One region of the Aestuariirhabdus sp. LZHN29 genome, then DNA from elsewhere that is predicted to be linked to it. Evidence: predicted binding sites of a transcription regulator. Region 1 holds the regulator's gene; each other region holds the start of a gene.
What was found. The regulator FNR, encoded in region 1, switches genes on or off when oxygen is low (the NO sensors DNR and NnrR bind a similar motif). The targets are predictions, from matches to a motif close to TTGATNTANATCAA.

Region 1 (4,146 bases):
AATAGCCTCTTGTGCAATGTCGCAAAACAGGGCCGCGCTGAGCGAGCCTTTAAAGGAATCCGGTGCAAGCAGTATCTTCATAAATCAGGGCCTTGAGAATCAGTCCCCTTTTTATCAGTATCCCGCCTGCAAGGCTATGTCAGGAACGCATTAGGCTGCTCGTGTGCGCGGGTGGCAATTCATGAAGCGCGTGCCATCCGGGTCGGTTGGGTGGTAATAATGCCACCAGATGGCAGCCAGGGCTTCGGTATCTGTGGTCTCGATTCCAGCCAGATTTGCTCCGCAGCGTAGGTAATTAAACCACGCGATTGCGGTAGCGTAGGCCAGGTTATAAACCAGTTCCTGATGGGGTTGGCTGAAAAAAAGGCGCTGGCTGGCGAAGCCCCGGACCCGGCTTGCCAACTCGGGAAAATCGACCAGGTAATCGTCCCATACTCTTTGGTGAACTTCCGCTGAGATGCGATAAAGCCCTAACCCACCCTGTTTACCATAAAGCTGTTCCCCCAGGTTGCTCTCGGCTGCAGCCGTGCCAACCAACAGCTGCTGGGCGGCGGCGCTATAGTGGCCGCACAGCTCCAGTGTGGGTTGAATAATATGTTGTCCTAACTGCTCTGCATCAATTCCCATCGGTTCACCCCCCAGTGTCCCTATGAAGCCTGCCGTCGATGATTAAAAGACAATTAAGTTAGCAGGTGAATTTGATTCTAGACTTAAAATGCGCCTCTAACATCCTGTTTTTAAATGTTTTTATTGTTTTTTGGAATGTTTAGTTATGTGCAGAGCGAGTGGTTAGGCGATTTGCCTCTTTAGGGGGAGATGAGTGAACAGGAAGCGGGTGCCAGGGCCGGCATTCAGGTGGCCCCGTTCGAGATTTCTGGCGGGCCTCAGAATGCACAGAGCGTGTAGGTGGGGATGCCCAGGTCTTGTAAGCGCTGGCTGCCGCCGAGGTCCGGCAGATCGATAATTGCAGCGGCTTCGTAGATGTTGGCGTGAAGTGATTTTACCAGTGATGCGGCGGCACAGAGGGTACCTCCGGTGGCAATCAGATCATCCAGCAGCAGTACGTTGGCACCTGCTGGAATGGCATCTTTGTGCACCTCCAGTATCGCTTGGCCATACTCAATGTCGTAAGCCTCCTGCAGGGTCTGGGCGGGTAACTTTCCCTGTTTTCGAAACAGCACCAGCGGTTTGTTCAGCTCGTAGGCCAGTACCGAACCCAACAGAAAACCACGGGCATCTAGGGCACCGATGTGGGTGATCTCGGACTCAACATAGCGCTGAATCAGGCTGTCGGCCACCATCCGCTGAGCCTTGGGAGAAAGGTAGAGCGGGGTGATGTCGCGGAACGTGACGCCGGGCTTTGGCCAGTCCGGTATCGGGCGTACAAGAGACTTTATAAAAAACTCATCAAAGATCATTCAGTGTTTCCCGGCGGTTAGCCGTTTTGCGCCGCATCTTTGGCTGGATCAAGTAAACGACCGCCCGCGAGGGCACAAAGGCGCTCCGCATCGGTAATATTGATATCCTTTCCATTCGCTTCGATCAGGCCGCTGCGTTGAAAGCGGGTGAATACCCGGCTGACGGTTTCCACCGCGAGACCCAGATAGTTACCCATTTCGTTGCGCGACATCGATAGGCGAAACGCGTGTGAGGAGTACCCTCGACGCCTGAAACGGGCGGAAAGATTGACCAGGAACGTGGCGATGCGCTCATCGGCGTTTTTCTTGCTGAGCAGCAACATCATCTGCTGGTCATCGCGGATACGTCGGCTCATTAGTAGCATCAGCTGTTTTTGCAGCTTGGGCAGTTTGTCCGATAGCTCGTCGAGTTTTTCAAAGGGGATCTCACAGATCATGGTGGTTTCCATCGCTTGTGAGGAGACCGGATAGGTATCTCCATCCATGCCACTGAGTCCCAGTATTTCGCTGGGCAGCTGGAATCCGGTGATCTGCTCTTCACCCTCGTTGGTTGAGGTGTAGGTTTTTAGCGCTCCCGACCGAACGGCGTAGATTGAGGTGAAGGGGTCCCCCTCCAGGAACAGGTGTTCGCCTTTTTTCAGTGGGCGACCGCGCTTGATGATGTCATCGAGCTGGTCGATTTCGTCAATTGCGAGGGCGATAGGCAGGCAGAGAGAACTCAGGCTGCATTCCTTGCAAGCGACGCTATTTACAGTTTTAACGTTGAGTTTAGAGCTCATAAACGGCAGCAGCCCCTTCGAGTGTCAGGTTGTTATCGCAAACATTGTAGGGGAATTCGGTCACAAAACAAAACCAAAGTGCAGCTTCTTTGGTAGCGTCTGTGTAGAGCACCCACTGCGACGGGCTCGGAATGAGAGCATGAGTGGGGAAATAGGGGGGGGTGGCTGTGCCCCAATCGGGGCACAGCTCATTTGAGGTGGCGGCTAGATGACCTTGGAAAAACGTCCCTTATTACTATCATGTCCCAGATAATGATCAAACTGCATGCAGATGTTGCGGATCAGCAGTCGACCACGACCGGTCACCTCGATACCGTTGCTGTCGATGGTGATCAGGTCATCATCGACCATAGGCTGCAACTGCTCGAGTTCTTTTGCGAAATAGTCGCCAAACTGAATCCCCCAGCGCGCTTCAATGGGGGCAAATTCGAGCTGAAAGTGGCAGATTAGCTGCGAGATTACCGCCTGGCGGATAAAGTCGTCTTCGTTCATTACCAGCCCACGCTTGATCGCAAACTCACCGCTTTCGATGCGATTCATATACATCTTGATATCGGCGTGGTTTTGGCTGTAGGAGCCATTCACCTGGCTGATGGAGGAGACGCCCATGCCGACAAGATCGCAGTGGGCATGGGTGGTGTAGCCCTGGAAGTTACGGTGCAGGGTGCCGGACTCCTGGGCGATGGCCAGCTCGTCATCGGGGCGCGCGAAGTGATCCATACCGATATAGGAATAGCCCGCTTGCAGCAGCCTTTCGGTAGTGTTTTGCATGATCGCCAGCTTCTCGGTTGAGGAGGGCAGGTCTTCAGCGTTGATGCGGCGCTGGGGCATAAAACGCTCGGGCAGGTGGGCGTAATTGAATACCGACAGGCGATCAGGCGAGATCTCGATCACCCGCTCAAGGGTTTTCATAAAGCTGGCTTCGGTCTGGAACGGCAGGCCGTAGATCAGATCGATGTTGATAGACTGGAACTGCAGGGCGCGGGAAGCATCGATGATAGCGATGGTATCGGCTTCGGATTGCTCGCGGTTCACCGCCTTTTGTACTTTGGGGTCGAGATCCTGCACGCCGAGGCTGCAGCGGTTAAAGCCCATTTCTCGTAGGGCATTCATGGTGGCCCAGTCGGCTTCGCGCGGATCAATCTCGATGGAGAAATCGCCCTTGCTTTCATCCACAAGATTGAAATGCTGGCGGGTTTTGGCCATCAACGCTTGCATCTGCTCGATACTGAGGAACGTTGGGGTACCGCCGCCCCAGTGCAACTGTTCAACGGTCTGCTTGGTACTGAAAAGCTCTGCTTGCATCTCAATTTCACGGTGCAGGAGCTCCAGATAGGGGATCGCCTTGGTGCGATCCTTGGTAATCACCTTGTTGCAGCCGCAGTAGTAGCAGACATGAGTACAAAACGGGAGGTGGAAGTAGAGCGACAGGGGCGTATTCTTTTCTACGCTCTGCGCAGCGGCATCGCGGTACTCTTTGATGCTGAACAGTTCATGGAACTGGACGGCAGTAGGGTAGGAGGTGTAACGAGGACCGGCGCCTTCGTAGCGCTTTATCAGGTCGAGATCCCAAACCAGCTTGTTGCTCATTGAATGTCCACTTTCAGTCGTTAGTGTCATGGGGTGTACGACGACTTGAGTCATCGCTGTGATTAGACGCAAAGTCTAGCCACTGGTTCCGCTAATTGTGTTGATACTCATCAACTGCCAGCGGGCATCTGCTGAAACAGTTGTGTTAACCATTGTTGGTGAGGACCCGGCAGGGTCCAGAGGCCAAATACGATGACCAGCATACCAGCAAGACCCCGAGTTGTCTGGTTCCGCATCACATGAGTGATGCGGGATGAGACCAGTCCCGCAGTCAGCAGTAAGGGTAACGTACCGGCACCAAAAGCAAGCATCAGTAACGCAGAGTTGAGTGCGCTGCCCTGGGTTGCGGTCCAGATCAG
Region 2 (4,146 bases), 990 kb from region 1:
AGTCAGAGATGACGGTCTCTTCAGGCGCCTGCCCAGGTTGCCCTGTGCGCAGCACCAGACGGATACTGGAGTTGGCCATTTCGCTGCGAATGATTTTTATCAGGTCCAGGCCGGCATGGTCTGTCTCCATCACGACATCCACCAGGGCTACGGCGGTATCGGGGTGCAGCTCCAGTTTTTCGCGGGCTTCCTGCGCCGAATAGGCGCTAATAATCTCCAGCTTGCGGCCACCGAACAGGTAATCCGATAGTACCAGCCGGGTGACGCTATGAATCTCCTCCTCGTCGTCGACCACCAAAATCTTCCAGCTTGGCAGCTCAGCAAGGGGCGAGGCGACGCCCTGCTCGTTGTCGGGAAGCTCGTCAGCGAATAGAAAGTTGGAGGTATCGTTCATTATCAGGATCGCCCTCACCAGAGGATACAACGGAAGCATCTTTCGTTAGTTTAGACGAGAATGTTGGGCGGTGGCCCACAGTGAGCTCCTGTATCGACCTGGCCGAAAGGCTTTTTGGAACGATAGGTGATTATGGAGTGGCGATCAGCCCTCCAGGCGTTTCTGGATCTCACCCAGTACGCCCCATTTACTGCGGCACCATTGGGGCGCTAGAAGATAGTCGGGCGTGCCGGACCCGTGTAGTCGATGGAAAATGAGTTCGGGAGGGGCGCGACGAACAATTTCGGCAACCGTGTCACAATACTCCTCCATCGAGAGTTCGGTGATCTCGCCCTGTTTCCATTGACGTGCTATCTGGGTGCCTTTGACGATATGCAGCGGGTGCACCTTGATCGAGTCGACCCCCAGTTCCAATACCCGCGCGAAGCTATCCAGCGCATCGTCCCCACGCTCTCCGGGCAAGCCAATAATCAAGTGGGTACACAGCTGCAGGTTGCGGGCCTGGGCGCGGCTCACGGCGTCTCGGTAAGCATTAAAGTCGTGACCACGGTTGATGGTGGCAAGCGTGGTGTCGTTAGCCGATTGCAGGCCGAGCTCAAGCCACACCTCCTTGCCCTGCTGCTGGTAATCGGCCAATAGGTCAAGCACAGGGTCGGGCACACAGTCGGGTCGGGTACCCACCGCCAGGCCGATCACCTGATCGCATGCCAAGGCTTCATCATAAAGGGATTTTAGGCGGTCCAGCTCGCCGTAGGTGTTGCTGTAGGCCTGGAAGTAGGCCAGAAATTTACGCGCTCCGGTCAGCTGTCCGACGCGCTCACGCCCGTGCTCGATCTGTTCGCGCACCGTGCCATGGCGTGTGGTTGCTGGGCTAAATGAGCTGACGTTGCAAAAGGTACAGCCGCCAATGCCACGGCTACCGTCGCGATTAGGACAGCTGAACTCGGCGTTCACCGATAGCTTGTACACTTTCTCGCCGTGCTTGCGCTGCATGGCTTGGCCGAAGGTGGTAACGTAGCGTGTGAGATCCATGGTGTGGGGCAGTGTCTGAAATGGGGCGGCTATAGTAATGCGAAGGCCCGTGTCGGACTAGCAGTGGGCTCCATCCCCGGGGATGAGTTGACTAACCCTTGATCTGGATCATCCGATTTGCGACCACTTCGAGTCTGCCATGGAAAAAATATTGGTGAGCGCCTGCCTGCTTGGCCAGCGAGTGCGATATAGGGGCGATGGTTTTGCTCCTGCAGAACGACTTTCCCGTTGGCATAGCGAGGGCCGGCTCATGCTGCTGTGCCCTGAGGTTGTGGCTGGCCTTGGTGTGCCACGCCCTGCGGCAGAGATTGTTGGGGGGCAGGGTCGAGCGGTACTGGAGCGGGAGGCTCGGGTCGTGACGCAGGCTGGTGCTGATCTCACCGATGTGTTTATTCGAGGAGCCGACGCCGCCCTGGCTTTGTGCCGGCGCGAAGGGATTCGAATGGCGGTGATGAAGGCCCGCAGCCCATCCTGTGGCAATCGACAAAGCTACGATGGCTCGTTTCGAGGCGTAAGGGTGTCTGGGGAGGGGGTTGCGGCAGCGTTGTTACAGCGTGAGGGTATTCGCGTATTCAATGAACTCGAACTGGAGTTAGCCGCAGAATATCTGGCTCAGATAACTTCGGACTGCCGGCGTTAGGAGCCCGTTTACGGGTGTCTTGTTTTTCGAATTGAGACCATCTCCTCAATCTGGTGTCAAGCCTTGTGCAGCGGATCTTCAAATGTGCTAAGCGCGTCAGTGACCCGCGCACGTGGCTGGTATATGATAGCGCCGATTTAGCATAGGGTATGGCTGAAGGCCAGTGCCGCTAGTAACGTGAGGATATCCGGATGAAGTACATTGTTTTGCTGCTGTTGTTGACGGCGCCGTTGGCCCAGGCCGAAACCGTCGTGCAGTTGATGAACAAGCTCAATGCGATTCAAAATGACCCCAAGCAATATGAAGAGGCCCTGTACCGAGCAGAGCAGCGTTCGGTGCTGTGCGGCCATTGTCACGGTGCCGATGGAAACAGCAAGCGAGATCACATTCCGAATCTGGCTTCCCAGCGTGCGGAGTACCTGCTGACGCAATTTGAACTGTTCGGAAACGGTAAGCGCCACGACTATGTAATGAGCAAACTGGCAGAAACCCTCAGTGAGCAGGAGCGGGTTGACGTAGCGATCTTCTTCTCCCACCAGCCGGTGAAACAGCGTCCCACCAACGCCTCTGCTCCCCTGCTGAGCAAGGGGAAAAATATCTTCGGCAATACCTGTGTGATTTGCCACGGAGTCGACGCTTACGGCAAGGATCTGCAGCCTCGTTTAGCGGGTCAGCCTGTGCAGTATCTCGTGAGTACCTTACAGACCTTCCGCGACGACCCCAGTGTGCGTCCCCCGTCGGCGATGCACGGTGTTGCTGCCAAACTCAGCGATGGTGATATCTCTGCCTTGGCCGCGTATCTCTCCAGCCTGCCCTAGGGTTATGTCCTGGCCAATACTCCCAGGTTGTGCCCAATGGGCGCGGGTGGTGTGTGTGCTGGTGGGGCTGCTGACGTCGCAGGCCTATGGCGCTAGCGAGCAGGCGAGCCCACTATGCGGGCTTTATAGCCAGCGGGTCGCCGAAACCTTTTACTCTCCAACGGCGCTATGGCAGCGTGCCAGGCAGCCACTTCAGGCGGTTCGTTTTGTTGAGGATCTGGAGGCCCGTGGCCACCAGTGTGGCCTGTCTGAAGTTCAGCGGCCATTGCTGTGTGCAGAGCTGGAGCGACTGCTTGGGCGTCACGCCCGCTTCCTTGAGAGCCAGTGGGCGTTGAGTGACATCGATGGTCAACAGATAACCCTGCGTCAGCTGATTGCGCACAAGCGCCTCTATTACTGCCCGGGACGTTTTGCTGGCGGTGATTTAGCGGTGGTGACTCGCCTTGCGCCGGCTGATTTGGAAGCCATCGCTCCGATGTCCCTGTCGTTTCCCCTGCAATCGGTAGTTTCGGATTCGTTGGCGCACGCGGTGCTCCCGGTCAGTGAACGGCTTAATCCTCGTTGGCGCTACCTTGGTGGGGTTGGCGGGTTACACCCGGTCTATTATCAGTAGCAGGTGGCCAAAAAACGACCGCCTCGATCGCCAAGGAGGTGTCATGCCACACTCGCTGTTCGATGCCCATCTGCACATTATCGACTCGGCGTACCCTTTGATGCCAAACCGGGGGTATCTGCCTGAGCCTTATCCTGTTGCCGAGTACCTCGAGGAGCTGAGTCCTTTCAATGTGGAGGGTGGCGCGGTCGTATCCGGCTCTTTTCAGGGGTTTGATCAAACTTACCTGCTGGCCGCCCTGCAGCAGCTTGGGCCGCAATTTGTGGGGGTTACCCAGCTCCCTCATAGCGTGAGCGACGAAGAGCTTGTCAGGTTGAATCGGCAGGGTGTGCGGGCGCTTCGTTTCAATGTGCACCGGGGTGGCTCCGAGTCTTTGCATGCACTTGCCGCAATGGCGCTGCGCGTGAATGAACTCTGTGGGTGGCATGTCGAGCTCTATATCGATTCCACTCAGCTGGGGGCGGTGCTCTCCCTGTTGCAGGATATTCCGAGCTTCTCCATTGACCACCTGGGTTTGAGTCAGCAAGGATTGCCCTGGTTATTGCGTGCGGTTGAGTTGGGGGGGAGGGTAAAAGCCAGCGGATTTGGGCGCGTTAGCCTGGATGTGGCGGGCACGCTACAGCAGATTTATCAGCTGGATCCGGGTGCA
Region 3 (4,146 bases), on a different contig from region 1:
ACGTGCAGATCTGGGAGTAGAGAGTACGCTCAACCGTTGAAGGCATCGCACCCAACCAACCCAACCACACAAAAGAAATAACGAACAGACCCAGCGCAATCTTGCTCAGCACACCCTTGTAACGGATAGACTTGACCGGACTGCGATCCAACCAGGGCAACACAAACAGCACAGCAATCGCCGCACCCATGGCTACCACTCCCAGCAGCTTGTCTGGAATAGCCCGCAAGATGGCGTAGAACGGTGTGAAATACCATACTGGCGCGATATGCGCAGGGGTTTTCAGGTTATCTGCCTTTTCAAAGTTAGCGTGCTCGATGAAGTATCCACCCATCTCCGGGAAGAAGAAGACAATCGCACAGAAGACAAACAGGAACACCACCACACCCACAATATCCTTGACGGTGTAGTAAGGGTGGAAAGGAATACCATCTTTCGGGATACCGTTCTCATCCTTATTCTTTTTGATCTCGATGCCGTCCGGGTTGTTGGAGCCCACTTCGTGCAAAGCAATGATGTGCATAACAACCAGCGCCAGCAGCACGATAGGCAGCGCCACGACGTGTAGGGCAAAGAAGCGGTTGAGGGTGATGCCGGAGATCAGGAAGTCACCACGAATCCACTGCTGCAGGTCAGGACCGATAACCGGGATTGCACCGAACAGGGAGATGATAACCTGGGCTCCCCAGTAAGACATCTGCCCCCATGGCAACAAGTACCCCATGAAGGCCTCAGCCATCAGAGCCAGATAGATCGCCATGCCGAAGATCCATACCAGTTCACGGGGCGCACGATAGGAGCCGTAGATCAGACCACGGAACATGTGCATATAGACCACGACAAAGAACATCGAGGCGCCGGTGGAGTGCAGGTAACGCAGGATCCAGCCGTACTCGACATCACGCATGATGTACTCTACCGAAGCGAACGCTTCTTCAGCGCTAGGCACATAACTCATGGTGAGCCAGATACCGGTCAGTAGCTGATTAACCAGCACCAACAGCGCCAATGAACCAAAAAAGTACCAAAAGTTAAAGTTTTTAGGAGCGTAATACTTGCTCAGGTGCTCTTCCCACATCTTGGTGGCGGGAAAACGGGCATCTACCCATGCCATAAAATCTTTCATTACGAATTCTCCTCGTCGATGCCGATGATGATGGTGTTGTCATCGAGATAGGAGTACGGGGGTATCGGCAGATTAGTCGGCGCAGGAACACCCTGATGCACCCGGCCCGCCAGATCAAACTTCGAACCATGACACGGACAGTGGTAACCGCCCTGCCAGTTAGCGTCAAAATCCATCGGCTTCACTTCCGGGAACAGCTTTGGGGAGCACCCCAGGTGAGTGCACAGACCAACCATGACAAGCAAATCGGCATTGCGCGAACGATGCTCGTTCTTGGCGTAGTCCGGCTGCTCTGACTCATTGGATGCAGGATCACGCAGAGTAGCGTCCTGTTGGGGAAGAGCGTCCAGCATCGCTTGCTCGCGGCGCAGGACAAATACTGGCTTGCCACGCCATGCAGCAACAACCTGCTGGCCAGGCTCAACCTTATCTATTTTTACCCTCACCGGCGCGCCAGCAGCCTTGGCTTTGGCACTGGGATTCCAGGAGGCAACAAAAGGGACAGCTGCGCCGACTGCTCCGACAGCACCCACCGCAGAGGTGGCTCCTATCAGCAGGCGACGACGACCCTTATCTACGCCGTCATTACTCATTAATCTTATCTCCCCATAAGAGCATGTTTACTGCCCGCCCAGACATACCAAACGAGCAATGTGAATCCTGTTGTATTGCTTTTGGACCCGCAAAATAAATCCTGCGAATGGTAAAGAAAACCGCTGCCGCAAGCAAGTGCGGCTCTCGCAACAGACCTGACACAGGTCAAAGCGAAGACGCTACCGCAGCCAACCACCCTCTTTACCACCAGCGCTCCTTCGCCAGAAAAAAAAACGCCCTTTGGGACAAAGGGCGTTTTTGGTACCACTTTGCGAGATACAAGATCCCGCCGGGCAGGTAACCCTTAACGCTTGGAGAACTGAGGACGCTTACGCGCTTTGCGCAGACCGACCTTCTTACGTTCAACCTCACGAGCATCACGGGTAACAAATCCTGCCTTACGCAGCGACGGACGAAGCTCTTCGTCGTACTGCATCAAGGCACGGGTGATACCGTGACGAATAGCACCTGCCTGACCAAAGCTACCACCGCCAGCGACGGTAACGTTGATATCAAACTTATCGGTCAGCTCAACCAACTGCAGAGGCTGGCGAACGATCATGCGAGCAACTTCACGACCGAAGTACTCATCAAGGGAGCGACCGTTTACAACGATAGCGCCGGCGCCTGACTTGATAAACACACGAGCGGTCGATGTTTTACGACGACCCGTTCCATAATATTGAGTGTTAGACATAGCAATCGCTTCCCGTTAGATATCCAGAGCCTGTGGTTGTTGAGCGGCGTGAGGATGCGTAGCACCCGAATACACCTTCAGCTTGGTGTACATAGCACGACCAAGTGGACCTTTGGGCAACATGCCCTTAACAGCCTTCTCAATAATACGCTCAGGAGCGTGTTCAACCAGCTTATTGAAGTTCATGCTACGCAGGCCACCCGGGTAACCGGTGTGACGGTAGTACATTTTGTCTTGCGCTTTGTTGCCGGTTACACGAATCTTTTCGGCATTAACTACAACAATGTAGTCACCGGTATCGACGTGAGGAGTGTACTCAGCTTTGTGCTTACCGCGCAGGCGGCTAGCAATTTCGGTGGAAAGACGACCCAAAGTTTTACCGGTCGCATCTACAACGAACCAGTCACGCTTAACTGTTTCTGGTTTTGCAGTATAAGTATTCATCAATTAAAACCTGCCTCAAATGACCAGCCTAATGGCCAGCATCATAATTAAAGACCAAATCCGAACCAACTCCCCTTAGGGCGTCCGGTAGCGGATTCACTGTCTTAGGGCATACATGTAGGAAACGGGAGCGCTATTATACTCAGCGAGGCGCAGAAAAAAAGCCCTGATACCGCTTTTTTTTCCTCAACCCCCATGCTTTTATAACTACTTTCGCGATCGAGAGAGTAGTTACCATGGAATATGGATATCTTGGCGGCACAGAATTAAAAATCAGCCGCCTCTGCCTGGGCACAATGACCTGGGGCGAGCAGAATACCGCCGACGAGGCCTGGCGGCAACTGGATATGGCCCGGGAACACGGCGTTAACTTTATCGACACGGCTGAACTCTACCCGGTCCCCCCAAAAGCCGACACCTACACTCGCACTGAAACCATCCTTGGCCAATGGCTTAGTCGACAGCCAAGACGAGAAGACCTGGTCATCGCCACCAAGGTCTCAGGGCCCGGCGAATGGGTTAGCTATATGCGAGACTCCGGCGCCCGCCTCGACAAAGCAAGCATCATCGAAGCCTGCAATGCCAGCCTCAAGCGCCTGCAAACCGATTACATCGACCTTTACCAGGTGCACTGGCCCGAGCGCAGCACCAATTTCTTCGGCCAGCTCGGCTACCAACACCAACCGGACGCTGATGGCTACCCCATCGAGGAGACCCTGTCGGCGCTTCACGAGCTGGTGCTGGCGGGCAAGGTGCGGCATATCGGACTATCCAATGAAACCGCCTGGGGAGCCTCAGAGTACCTGCGCCAGGCCGCTCGCCACGGCTGGCCACGAGCGGCCAGCATCCAGAACCCCTACAACCTGCTCAATCGAAGCTTCGAGGTCGGACTGGCAGAGTTTTCCCATCGCGAACAGCTGGGCCTGCTCGCCTACTCCCCCCTCGCGTTTGGCGCACTCAGTGGTAAGTACCTGCATGGAGCGCGCTCCCCAAAGGGCCGCCTGACCCTGTTTACCCGCTTTAGCCGCTACAACAACGAACAGGCGGTTGCGGCTACCGAAGCCTATGTCACCCTCGCCAAAGAGCGCGGGCTAGACCCCGCCCAAATGGCGCTAGCCTATGTTAGCAGCCGCCCCTTCGTCGACAGCAACATCATTGGCGCAACAACCGAAGATCAACTGCAGAGCAATCTTAAAAGTGCTGAGCTGACCCTCGATGAGGAGACGCTGGCGGCGATTGAGGCGATTCACATCCGCCAGCCCAACCCGGCCCCCTAAAATCAATC
Region 4 (4,146 bases), on a different contig from region 1:
ATCGACCGAAATCCCAACCACCTTTTGCACGAAACGGCTCGGCGGCTATTCAGGTTAAAGACAATATTCCAACCCTGGAATGCAAATAACCCAAAATTTAGTTACATCCGTTGGCTGTTAATTTCGCGAATATAAAAAGGCGGAAGTGCTACCATAGCCAACCGTTGCGTAAAGTAAACTACAATGCAAACACCGAGGGATGTCGTCATTTCAAGGTTCGGTGATGGCCAGCAGGTGTTGCTGGTGGATGATGTAGCTGCTTCACCCTAAGGTATCCACTTTATATTCGAGCGGGTGAATTCGAATATAGATTCAATAAATTTCACCCACTAACAGAGTAAATAAAATGAGCAAAGGTACGGTTAAGTGGTTCAATGCAGATAAAGGGTTCGGCTTCATCGCTCCAGAGGATGGTGGTAAAGATCTTTTTGTTCACCACTCAGAAATCCAAAGTGGTGGCGGATACGCTACGCTGAACGATGGTCAGGAGGTCGAGTTTGAAGTTGGCCAGGGCCAAAAAGGGCCTTGTGCTAATAAGGTTGTGCCACTGTAGTCACCCTGACAGGTTGCAGTGAGCAGGCGCGTCGACAGGCGCGCCTGTGTGCAAAGGGTTATAGGGCGCTGTGCGTTGTCTCGGTTAGGACCGCTGTAATCGATGGTTCGCAGGCTCACTAATTGCGGACCCTCGTTGGACATTACCATGAATGATGAAGTTAACTACCAGAACAACCCGCTCCACGGTGTCAGCTTAAAAAGTCTGTTGACGCAACTGGTTGGACATTACGGCTTTGATATTCTGTTTGCCTACCTGAACATCAACTGTTTTAGGGCCAATCCGAGTCTTGAATCGAGTTTGAAATTCCTTAAGAAGACAGATTGGGCTCGTGAAAAAGTTGAAGCCTTCTACCTCTATCAATTTAAAAATCTTCCCAAAGCTTCCTTCAGCCAGTTTGAGATACCACCACGAGATCGTATCATTCCGGAGGGGCAGTCTCCGGGTGAGCCTGCGGTGCTAAGCCTTGAAGATGCAGAGAGGTTACGCGAGAAACGGGCCCAAAAGGCGGCAGAAAAACGCCAGGGTAGCGGGCACCGCTCGGCAAAATCTGGCTCCGGCAATATCTATGGCGGAGCCCAGCGAGATGATCGAAAAAACCGTCATCGAGGCGGTGATGCCCCCTCGAGGCCTGAGCGTGACTCAGCGGCACCTTCGACCCCACCGGCCAACAGTGGTGTGGACCCCTGGGAGAAGTCGAGAAAGTAGCTCGATACCCACCGCTAAAAAGCGTGAGTTTTTCGTTTTGTGTGGAGGGAGTTGTGTGATCCACCTACCGTGATGGGCTGGTCTTTTTGTTGCTTTTTTTCCATGCAGTAGCGCAAGGGGTGGCTGATGCAGCGGCTGGAAGCTCCCTCCATGAAGCCTCCTTCGATACCGACCATCGGTGGGCATAAATCAGGGCAGCTCGTCCATCACCGTTTTAACGATGCGGCGGTCAATCTCCAGCAGACTATGGTCTTTCCCGGTGTAGTTAAAACGGCTGAGAAGATACCGAATCGCATTTACCCGTGCGCGTTTCTTGTCGTCTGATTTTATGATGGTCCAGGGGCACTCGGGGGTGCTGGTGTAGAAGAACATATCCTCTTTTGCCTTCGTGTAGGCATCCCATTTCCCCTGGGATTCCTTGTCGATAGGGCTGAGTTTCCACTGCTTCAGGGGGTCTGTCTCCCGCTTGGTAAAACGACGCTCCTGTTCGGCCTTGCTAACGGAGAACCAGAACTTTATCAGGTGGATACCCGAGCCGGTTAGCAGGCGCTCGAAGTCGGGAGTGGCTCGCAGGTGAGCAATAACTTTTTGCTGGGACGTAAATTTCATGACCCGCTCTACGCCGGTGCGGTTATACCAGCTACGGTCAAACAGCGCGATCTCGCCGCCTGCGGGCAGGTGCGCTACATAGCGTTGGAAATACCATTCGGTCATCTCTCGTTCACTGGGTTTCTCCAGCGCCACCACCCGACATCCCCGTGGGTTTAGGTGCTCGACGATGCGCTTGATGGTGCCCCCCTTGCCGGCGGCGTCTCGTCCCTCGAAGACGCAGCAGATCTTGATGCCCTCCTCCTTGACCCAGTTCTGCAGCTTCAGGAGCTCAACATGAAGCGGCGCAATAAGCTCCAGATACTCCGCATTGCTTAATCGGGCTAGGGTCTTGCGGCGATCACTGCCATCGGAACGGCCGTCTCCCTCCAGCTCCTGCTTACTCTCTTTTTTGATGCTGATGGTCTTGATGTCTGCACGCTCCTCAAGCGCCTCCAGTGCATTCATCTCCTGCTCTAGCATCACATCATCATTGTCTTCCGGTTGGTAACCCTCAGTGCCTGCCATTTGCCTCACCTTTACTGCTGTTTTTGTTGTAATAGTCGATACTAATCCATCGCCGGTTTATGGATAAATAGGCAATAAGAAGCATCTTGCCTGTTTACTGATCTGGCTCAGTTTTGCATTAAGGGGCCTGGTTTCAGGCGGCTAAAGCCGCTCCTGAGCCCGTTGTGCTCAGCTATGGCCCAGTGCGGTCAGCAAAAAACGACCACCGACTAACAGCAATAGGACCGCAAAGGCCCTTTTTAGTACGGTCTCCGGCAACGCATGGGCCAGGCGGGCACCGTAGCGGGCAAACCAGGCGCTGGTAAGAACAATGCCGAAAAAGGCGGGTAGGTAAACGTAACCCAGACTCCACTCCATCAGCGCGGGGTGGCTCCATCCCTCCTCGATATTCACCAGGGCACCGGCGAGGGCGATGGGAAAACCGCAGGCCGCCGAAGTGCCGATCGCGCTCTGGATGCGAACGTTGCACCAGTTAAGATAGGGGGTCGTCATGGTGCCGCCCCCAATGCCAAACAGCGCCGAGACCGACCCGATGATACTGCCCACTATGCCGAGGCTGACCCGGCCTGGAACATCCCTGCTGGGCTTGGGTTTTAGGCCCAGACCCATCTGCACCGCGACCGCAATGGCAAAACAGCCGATCAGCAGTTGCAACATGGCCCCGCTGAGTTGACCGGCGGTTTTTACGCCGACCACGGCGCCAACGACGATACCGATGGCCAGCGGTTTGAACAGGTCCCAGCGCACTCCGCCTTTGAGGTGGTGTGAGCGAATGGAGCTGGCAGAGGTAACAACGATAGTGGCCAGGGAGGTGCCGACCGCAACATGGGTCAGTATCTCCGGTGACATACCCTGCAGGCCAAAGCTGAACACCAGGGCAGGAACGATAATTAAACCGCCCCCGATACCGAATAAACCCGCAGTCAAGCCAGCGCAAGCACCAAGGACGAGGTAGGAGAGGATCAGCATGGGTGGGCCTAAATGACAGCTGGGTGAAGGAAGCTCATTATCTATCATTTAGCGCCCAATAGGCCACCCTGCCGCTTATTCGATCCTGACCGGTTGGGCTATGGAGTCTGGTTGATCTCGGGCGTCAGGATCCATTCGGCGCTGTCGTTCCACACATCCATTCGGGTGATCTTGCCGTCGCGTATATCGAATCGATCTAGATAGCGGTTGTTGGCAAAAGGGCGGCCATCGAGCCACTCGCCGTAGAGGGTACCGTTAGAATAAACCGTAACATAGCCCTCGTTTAGGCTGGCATCAAACTGCCCCAGAGCCTTTTTTACCCATTTATAGCGTCCGCCATTGAAGGCGGTAATTGCGTAAGCATTTTCCATAAGGCGACCTCCGGTAAAGGTGATCTTCACGTCCGGAGCCATAAAAGTGGCTGCTAGCTCGGGATCTGGCTTCATTGATGCTTCTAAGAAAGCCTTTATGGTGTTGATTGCCTGCTCTGCACGATCGCTTTGCTGAAGTTTACTCATGAGATGCCACCTTATAGTGCGGTTATGGGTTCAGTGTTCTTTTGTGGTGCGAATATCTGACAAAAGTCGCTAAATATAACGAAAATCGCCTCGATTTCTCTGGCATTATAATTGCTAACAATCCGTTAGCAATACTGCAAATGGAGAAAATCATGGTTAAACAGTTTGGAAAATTAAAAGTAGTTTTTAAATCGGCGGCGCTGACCCTCGCCGCCTCCGCAGCATTCGCCTGCCCCGTCCAGGCCGACACCCTCAAGGTTGGTCTGGTGGCGGCTCTGTCAG

Region 2: a site for FNR is predicted at 1,525-1,538, ahead of ACP3PW_RS06700 (DUF523 domain-containing protein). Genes of this name have one in related genera too.
Region 3: a site for FNR is predicted at 1,876-1,889, ahead of petA (ubiquinol-cytochrome c reductase iron-sulfur subunit). Genes of this name have one in related genera too.
Region 4: a site for FNR is predicted at 2,475-2,488, ahead of ppk2 (polyphosphate kinase 2). Genes of this name have one in related genera too.

Annotation. Positions count from the first base shown of each region.
Region 1 covers NZ_JBNIEU010000002.1:1,004,337-1,008,482, forward strand. Annotated here, with positions in the region: gene ACP3PW_RS11450 (glycerate kinase) at 1-81, opposite strand, end outside; gene ACP3PW_RS11455 (hypothetical protein) at 151-627, opposite strand; gene ACP3PW_RS11460 (adenine phosphoribosyltransferase) at 885-1,418, opposite strand; gene fnr (fumarate/nitrate reduction transcriptional regulator Fnr) at 1,436-2,197, opposite strand; gene hemN (oxygen-independent coproporphyrinogen III oxidase) at 2,402-3,787, opposite strand; gene ACP3PW_RS11475 (sulfite exporter TauE/SafE family protein) at 3,898-4,146, opposite strand, start outside.
Region 2 covers NZ_JBNIEU010000002.1:15,357-19,502, forward strand. Annotated here, with positions in the region: gene ACP3PW_RS06690 (DUF3369 domain-containing protein) at 1-394, opposite strand, end outside; gene ACP3PW_RS06695 (TIGR01212 family radical SAM protein) at 539-1,426, opposite strand; gene ACP3PW_RS06700 (DUF523 domain-containing protein) at 1,566-2,066, shown strand; gene ACP3PW_RS06705 (c-type cytochrome) at 2,258-2,884, shown strand; gene ACP3PW_RS06710 (hypothetical protein) at 2,940-3,497, shown strand; gene ACP3PW_RS06715 (amidohydrolase family protein) at 3,541-4,146, shown strand, end outside.
Region 3 covers NZ_JBNIEU010000003.1:24,016-28,161, reverse strand. Annotated here, with positions in the region: gene ACP3PW_RS12545 (cytochrome b) at 1-1,126, opposite strand, end outside; gene petA (ubiquinol-cytochrome c reductase iron-sulfur subunit) at 1,126-1,719, opposite strand; gene rpsI (30S ribosomal protein S9) at 2,025-2,417, opposite strand; gene rplM (50S ribosomal protein L13) at 2,433-2,861, opposite strand; gene ACP3PW_RS12525 (NADP(H)-dependent aldo-keto reductase) at 3,098-4,138, shown strand.
Region 4 covers NZ_JBNIEU010000001.1:754,103-758,248, reverse strand. Annotated here, with positions in the region: gene ACP3PW_RS03630 (cold-shock protein) at 347-553, shown strand; gene ACP3PW_RS03625 (VF530 family DNA-binding protein) at 701-1,261, shown strand; gene ppk2 (polyphosphate kinase 2) at 1,451-2,377, opposite strand; gene ACP3PW_RS03615 (sulfite exporter TauE/SafE family protein) at 2,546-3,394, opposite strand; gene ACP3PW_RS03610 (nuclear transport factor 2 family protein) at 3,445-3,864, opposite strand; gene ACP3PW_RS03605 (ABC transporter substrate-binding protein) at 4,017-4,146, shown strand, end outside.